3 regions of the Streptomyces sp. NPDC053542 genome follow, and region 3 is predicted to be linked to each of the others. Evidence: riboswitches for the same ligand, from Rfam matches in the RefSeq annotation. Region 3 holds a riboswitch; each other region holds the start of a gene.
The links. Region 3 has a riboswitch for cobalamin ahead of ACIGXO_RS10320 (ribonucleoside-diphosphate reductase subunit alpha). Riboswitches for the same ligand answer to the same signal wherever they lie in the genome.
Positions count from the first base shown of each region.

Region 1 (2,253 bases), on a different contig from region 3:
CCACGAGACCGCTTCGTGCGAGGCCACCCGGCGCTCGTCCTGCGCCACCCGCGAGGAGCCGACCAGCAGATGCAGGTCGCTGCCGTCGCGCCGGACCCGGCCGTGCCCGGAGAAGTAGACGAGCAGCAGCCCGCGCGCCTCGTGGGCCGCGGTGCGCAGCGCGGCGGTCAGCTCCTCGGGGGTGTCCGGGCGCAGCGGTGTCACTTCCTGGGGCAGGAAGAGGTCGGTGGCCGGGGCGCACAGCACCCGGCCCAGTTCGTCGGGGTTGGCGAAGACGGCGTCGAGGTCGTGCAGCCGGGGGTCCTGGTACCGGCTGACGCCGATGATCAGCGCGCGGTTCCGCTTGCCCCGCGCGTCGTAGAGAGGCATCGCCGGTTACTCCGTGCCGACGCGGCCGCCCTGGTCGTCGCGTTCGGTGCGCGGATCGGGGTCGTCGAGGCGGCGGTGTCCGGAGGCGTCGGTGATGTCCACTCCCGGGGTCTCGCCCCTGGCGGCGGTCTCCCGGCGGTGGGCGAGCCACTCCCGCAGGGCGATGAGGAGCTGCTCGGTCATCGGCGCCGCGACCGCGCCGATGAGGACCAGGACGAGGTCGTCGACACCGACGGCCATCTCGGGGCCCTGGCCCGCCGCGTCCGCGTCCGTGCGCGGGGCGGTCTCCGCCCCCGGCGCCCGGCGCCAGTCGTGGTTGCCGGGCGTCAGCCAGGACTCTCGCTGGAGCCAGCGCTGGAGGTCCTCCAGATCCTGGCCCCCGTCGTGGGTCCCGGTGACTCTGATGCGTACCTCGTGGTGCTCCCGGCTCTCCGTCATCCCGTCCCCCTCCTGCGGCACCTTTGCCATAGGTGCCCCGATGGTGTCGTGCCGGAGGTACGGCAGGCAACAGGTCGTCAACTGTCGTCCGCGCTGTGTCCTTGGCCACAGGGCCTGCCATACGTCGGCGTCGCAGGTCAAGGGTGAGTTGACGGGCATTCGCGGCACGTGGTGGACTGCCCGGTGCCATTCGGCGACAGATGAGGAAGTCCGGTGAGAATCCGGCGCGGTCCCGCCACTGTCACCGGGGAGCGCTCCTCCAGAAGAGGCCACGGCCCGCCGCAGACACGGGCTGGAAGGCCGGGGACAGCGCCGATCCGGGAGCCAGGAGACTCTCGTCGCCCGTCACGTCGAGCCAGGGCGCGGACCCTGAGTGAGGACACACGCCATGCCGGGCCCCGAGCCGAGACCCCTGCCTTCCGCCGCTGTTCGCCCGGTACGCGACCGCGTGCGGCCGTCGCTCCGAGGCACGACGGCGGGCTGATCCGACGATGCGTGCCGAACACGCCACCTATGCGTGCGGCGCGGCTCTGGGCTTTCTCGGCGACCTGGCCGTGGGCGATCCCCGCCGCGGCCACCCGGTGGCCGCCTTCGGGCGGGCCGCGGGAGCCGTGGAGCGCGGGCTGTGGCGCGATCACCGTGGATACGGAGCGGCGCACACCGCGCTGTGCGCCGGCGGGGCCGCGGTGGGCGCGGCCCTGCTCTCCCGTGCCGTACGCCGCTGCGCCCCCGCACACGTAGCGCTGACCGCCGCCGCCACCTGGGCCGTGCTGGGCGGGACGACGCTGGGCCGGGAGGCGCGCGCCATCGGCGGCGCGCTGGAGGCCGGCGACCTGGACGTGGCGCGCGAGCGGCTGCCGCACCTGTGCGGCCGCGACCCGCAGGCGCTGGACGGGCAGCAGATGGCCCGCGCGGTCGTGGAGTCCGTCGCCGAGAACACCTCCGACGCGGTCGTGGGCGCGCTGGTCTGGGGCGCCGTGGGCGGCGTACCGGGGCTGGTCGCCTTCCGCGCGGTCAACACGCTGGACGCGATGGTGGGTCACAAGTCGGACCGCTACCGCCGGTACGGCTGGGCCTCGGCCCGGCTGGACGACGTGGCGGGCTGGCCCGGCGCGCGGCTGACCGCCCTGCTGGCCACCGTCGCCGGGCCCGACCCGCGCGGCGCGTGGCGCGCCTGGCGGGCCGACGGCAAGCAGCACCCGAGCCCCAACGCGGGCCCGGTGGAGGCGTCGTTCGCGGGCGCGCTCGGCGTACGGCTGGGCGGCACGCTCGCGTACGCGGGGCGGGTCGAGCACCGTCCGGTGCTCAACGACGGCGCACGCGCCGTCGAGGGCGCGGACATCGCCCGCGCGGTGCGGCTCTCGCGCCGGGTGAGCGCGCTGGCGCTGGCGACGACGGTCGGGGCGCGGATCGCCGTGGGCGCGGTCCGTACGGCCCGGAAGGCGA
Region 1 covers NZ_JBITXL010000012.1:261,435-263,687, reverse strand. Annotated here, with positions in the region: gene ACIGXO_RS30375 (caspase family protein) at 1-369, opposite strand, end outside; gene ACIGXO_RS30370 (hypothetical protein) at 376-807, opposite strand; cobalamin riboswitch at 1,008-1,142, shown strand; gene ACIGXO_RS30365 (cobalamin biosynthesis protein) at 1,299-2,253, shown strand, end outside.
Region 1: another riboswitch for cobalamin. It lies ahead of ACIGXO_RS30365 (cobalamin biosynthesis protein); the one in region 3 lies ahead of ACIGXO_RS10320 (ribonucleoside-diphosphate reductase subunit alpha).

Region 2 (2,253 bases), on a different contig from region 3:
GTTCACCGCGGGGAGGAACGCGTACGCGAGGCCGACCACGAAGGCGAAGGCCGCCGAAGCCGCCACGGTCGCGTACCAGTTGCCCAGCCGCGGGGCCAGACGCCGGCCCAGGATGACCGCGCCGACCGCGAGCAGCACGCTGAGCGCGATCATCAGGAAGTACAGGGCGGTGCGCCGGCCCAGTGTGTCCGGGTCGCTCGCGGCCGGCGGGTTGGCCGGGTACTTGAGGAACGGGATCAGGTACACGGCGAGGAAGGCGCCCAGCGAAAGGAGCGCCGCGGTGGCCCGGGGGCCGAAGCGGCCGATGCGGCCCCAGGCGACGCAGAACGCCAGGGCGGCGATGCCGCCGAGCGCTACGCCGTACACGAGGACGCCCGTCGCCAGTCCGCTGGTCGCCTGCATGGTGCGGCTGACCAGTTCCACGCCGTGTTCGTGGCTGTGTGCCTCCTCGTATGCGATGGCCGCATCGATCTCGGGTTCGCCGAGGAGATAGGCCATGACCAGTGCGAGAGCGCCGGCCGCGAGGCCGGCGATCATTCCGCGTACGAGCAGCGCCCGTACGGAGATGGGCTGCATGATGTGCTGCCTCCCGTGCTCAGTGGCAGGGGAAGCCGAGCAGATGCCGGCCGTCGTGGACCCATTCGTGCACGCCCTCGCCGGAGAAGACCGAGGTCACGCCCTGCTCGGTGCCGACGAAGTAGAGCAGGACGAGCATGAGGATGCCGAAGAAGAGGGCCCAAGGTGCGATGGCCTTGAGGGAGATGGGGGTGATCGCCGGCGTTGCGGCGGAGAGGGAAGTGGGCGCAGCGGACTGAGCCATGGCAGTACCTCCAAGGGAACACGCGTCCCGGTCTTGGTGCCTTACGACGGTGCGGGGTCTGACTTCCCCGTCAGCGCCCGGCCCTCGGCAGTGAGGGACGGGACGGAGTACACAGTGGCGCGGCCGTACCGGAGTCTCACCGGCTTCCGTCGCACCGTCGTCATGTCCATGCGACCGTAGCGCCTGCGGGTTCCCGTGGCTATGGCGCGCGGGTGGGGCCGATGTGCGCCCTCCGCGCGCCCAACCGCCTTGCGGGGGTTGGCGGATGGGACGATCAAGGCGGGAGGTCCGAGGATGACGGTGCGCGTGATGTTGGTCTCACCAGCGCTGGGGGAGGCGCAGCGGCAGGTGCGGTTCGACGGGGGAGAGTCCGTGGACGCGGGCGCTCTCCGGCAAACGCGTGCCGTGGCGGCGGCCGTGCGCGCGGAGGTCGTACGGGCGGACATAGTACGAACGGACACAGTACGGGCGGACGCCGCACCGGCAGCGACGCGGTGCTATTACGGCGCGTCGGCACGGTGCCGCGAGACCGCCGTCGCTCTCGGGCTGGAAGCGGCCCGGGCGCCGGAGCTGGGCGATCTCGATGTCGGTTCCTGGCGTGGGCGGACCCTGGACGAGGTCACCGAGGCGGAGCCGCGGGCCGTCGCCGACTGGCTCGCGGACCCCGCGTCCGCCCCGCACGGTGGGGAGTCCCTGCACGCCCTGATCGCCAGGGTGGGGGCCTGGCTGGACGGCCGCTCGGCGGAGACCGGACGGATCACGGCAGTCGTGGAGCCGGCCGTGATCCGTGCGGCATTGGTGCACGCCCTCGGCCTGCCCGCCGCCGTCTTCTGGCGGCTGGACGTCGCACCGCTCTCCGTCACCGAACTCTCGGGCCGAGCCGGGCGGTGGAACCTGCGGTGCGGGCGCCCCCTTGGTTCCGGCCTCTCAGAAGGGGCGCGGCGGCAGTAGTACGGCGAGTTCCTGGGCCGCTGTGGCCAGGGCGGGGCGCAGGGCCAGCAGGTCCTCCGTGGGCATGCGGAAGGCGGGGGCCGCGACGGAGAGGGCGGCGTGGGCGATGCCGTCCGGGGAGAGGATGGGGACGCCCAGCGCGCGGATGCCCGGCTCGTGTTCCTCGTCGGCGAGCGCGTGGCCTTCGGCGCGTACCTTCTCGATTTCGGAGCGGAACGCGGCACGGTCGGTGATCGAGTGGGGGCCCAGCTTGGTCAGTTCGACGCTTTCGGTGAGCGATTCGCGTACCTCGGCGGGTGCGAAGGCGATCAGTACCTTGCCCATCGAGGTGCAGTGCACCGGGCCGTGCTTGCCGGGCTCGCCGCGCACGCTCACCTGCTGCGGTCCCTCGACGTGATGGATGTAGAGCTGCTTGTCGCCGTCCAGTACCGACATCAGGACGGCTTCCCGGCAGGTCTCGGCGAGCCTGCGCATCACCGGCA
Region 2 covers NZ_JBITXL010000001.1:447,174-449,426, reverse strand. Annotated here, with positions in the region: gene ACIGXO_RS02035 (CbtA family protein) at 1-576, opposite strand, end outside; gene ACIGXO_RS02030 (CbtB-domain containing protein) at 596-820, opposite strand; cobalamin riboswitch at 851-994, opposite strand; gene ACIGXO_RS02025 (histidine phosphatase family protein) at 1,115-1,771, shown strand; gene ACIGXO_RS02020 (IclR family transcriptional regulator) at 1,748-2,253, opposite strand, start outside.
Region 2: another riboswitch for cobalamin. It lies ahead of ACIGXO_RS02030 (CbtB-domain containing protein); the one in region 3 lies ahead of ACIGXO_RS10320 (ribonucleoside-diphosphate reductase subunit alpha).

Region 3 (2,253 bases):
CGCCCGCGCAGGAGCACAAGGTCGCCAAGCTGGTGTCGCTGCTGGTGAAGGTCGGCGCGCTGGCGTTCGTCCTGACGATGGACAAGACGGTGGCGATCAACTTCCAGCTGCTGGGCGGCATCTGGATCCTGCAGACCATGCCCGCGCTGGTGGGCGGCCTGTTCACCCGCTGGTTCCACCGCTGGGCGCTGCTCGCGGGCTGGGCGGTCGGCATGGTGTACGGCACGCTCGCGGCGTACGGCGTGGCCAGCCCCACCCAGAAGCACTTCGGCGGCTCGAACGCGGTGATCCCCGGCATCGGCGAGATCGGCTACATCGGCCTGACCGCGTTCGTACTGAACGTCCTGGTGACGGTGGTCCTGACGGTCGTCCTGCGGGCCGTGAAGGCCCCCGCCGGCATCGACGAGACCTCGCCCGAGGACTACACGGCGGACATCGGCGACAAGGGCGTGCAGGCCGAGCTGCCGCCGGCCACCGCGGGCGCGGCGCACTGACGCCACTCCCTCCGCACGACAACGGGCAACGGGCCGCCGGGAAATCCGGCGGCCCGTTGCCGTGTCCGGCTCGGCTCAGTCGGTTCCGGCCCAACTCCCCCGCCCTCGCGGGGCTCGGACGGACGGCACCGACCACAGCACTGACAGTCACGTCGCGACACAAGATATGGGGACGCTCGCGCGAGGCGACACAAGATGTATGCTCGTCCTCGCTGTCGCCGCAGGGGAATCCGGTGCGAATCCGGAACTGTCCCGCAACGGTGTGCTGAGTGGGCATTTGCGCGCTCGCCGAGTCCGAGGACCTGCCGACGGTACGCCCGTTTCCGTTCCGGTACGGGCGTCGAGACGTCCGGGCTCCGTGGGATGGGCCGGTGGACGCTGCGTGGTGTGCCCGCGTGCCCGGCAGGGCTCCGGCGCGGCTGCCCGTATGCCTCCGTCACCCCTCCCCGGCCCCAGCCGAGTGAGGAGAGCACAAGGTGACCATCGCGCCAGCGGAGTCAGCACAAGAGGCGCAGACGGTACAGGCGGCACAGGAGGCGCGGGCGACGACCGCGCGGCCCGGCGACAGCACCCAGGACGGCCCCGGTACGGCCCTGCTGCGCACCCTGACCGACCTCACCGCCGACCTGCCGGCCACCGATCCCGGCAAGATCGCCGCGGCCGCGCTGCGCGGCCGGCACGCCGGCTCGGACGAGGCGGAGCTGCGCGAGCTGGCGATGGAGGCCGCGGCCGGGCTGATCGGCGACGAGCCGCAGTACTCCAAGCTGGCCGCCCGCCTGCTGACCGCCGCGATCGCCGAGGAGGCCGCGGGCCAGGGCGCGACGGGCTTCGCCGCGTCGGTCGCCACCGGTCACCGCGAGGGCCTGATCGCCGACGGCACCGCGGAGTTCGTCCGTACCCACGCCGCCCGGCTGGACTCCCTGGTCGAGCAGGCCCTCGCGGACGGCGCCGACGACCGCTTCGGCTACTTCGGCCTGCGTACGGTCTACTCCCGCTACCTCCTGCGGCACCCGCTCACCCGCCAGGTCATCGAGACCCCGCAGCACTTCCTGCTGCGCGTGGCCTGCGGCCTGGCCGAGGACCACTCGGACCGCGCCGTCCAGGACGTCGCCGCGCTCTACGCGCTGACCAGCACGCTCTCCTACCTGCCCTCCTCCCCCACGCTCTTCAACTCCGGCACCCGCCACCCGCAGATGTCCTCCTGCTACCTGCTGGACTCGCCGCTGGACGAGCTGGACTCGATCTACGACCGGTACCACCAGGTCGCGCGCCTCTCGAAGCACGCGGGCGGCATCGGCCTCTCGTACTCCCGCGTGCGCGCCCGCGGTTCGCTGATCCGTGGCACCAACGGGCACTCCAACGGCATCGTCCCGTTCCTGCGGACCCTTGACGCGAGTGTCGCCGCGGTGAACCAGGGCGGCCGCCGCAAGGGCGCGGCCTGCGTGTACCTGGAGACCTGGCACGCGGACATCGAGGAGTTCCTGGAGCTGCGCGACAACACCGGCGAGGAGGCGCGGCGTACGCACAACCTCAACATCGCGCACTGGATCCCGGACGAGTTCATGCGCCGCGTCGAGGCCGACGCGGACTGGTCGCTGTTCTCGCCGGCGGACGCGCCGGAGCTGGTGGACCTGTGGGGCGCGGAGTTCGACGCCGCGTACCGCAAGGCCGAGGCCGAGGGGAAGGCCATCAAGGCGGTCCCGGCCCGGACGCTGTACGCGCGGATGATGCGGACCCTCGCGCAGACCGGCAACGGCTG
Region 3 covers NZ_JBITXL010000003.1:543,653-545,905, forward strand. Annotated here, with positions in the region: gene mctP (monocarboxylate uptake permease MctP) at 1-494, shown strand, start outside; cobalamin riboswitch at 677-819, shown strand; gene ACIGXO_RS10320 (ribonucleoside-diphosphate reductase subunit alpha) at 971-2,253, shown strand, end outside.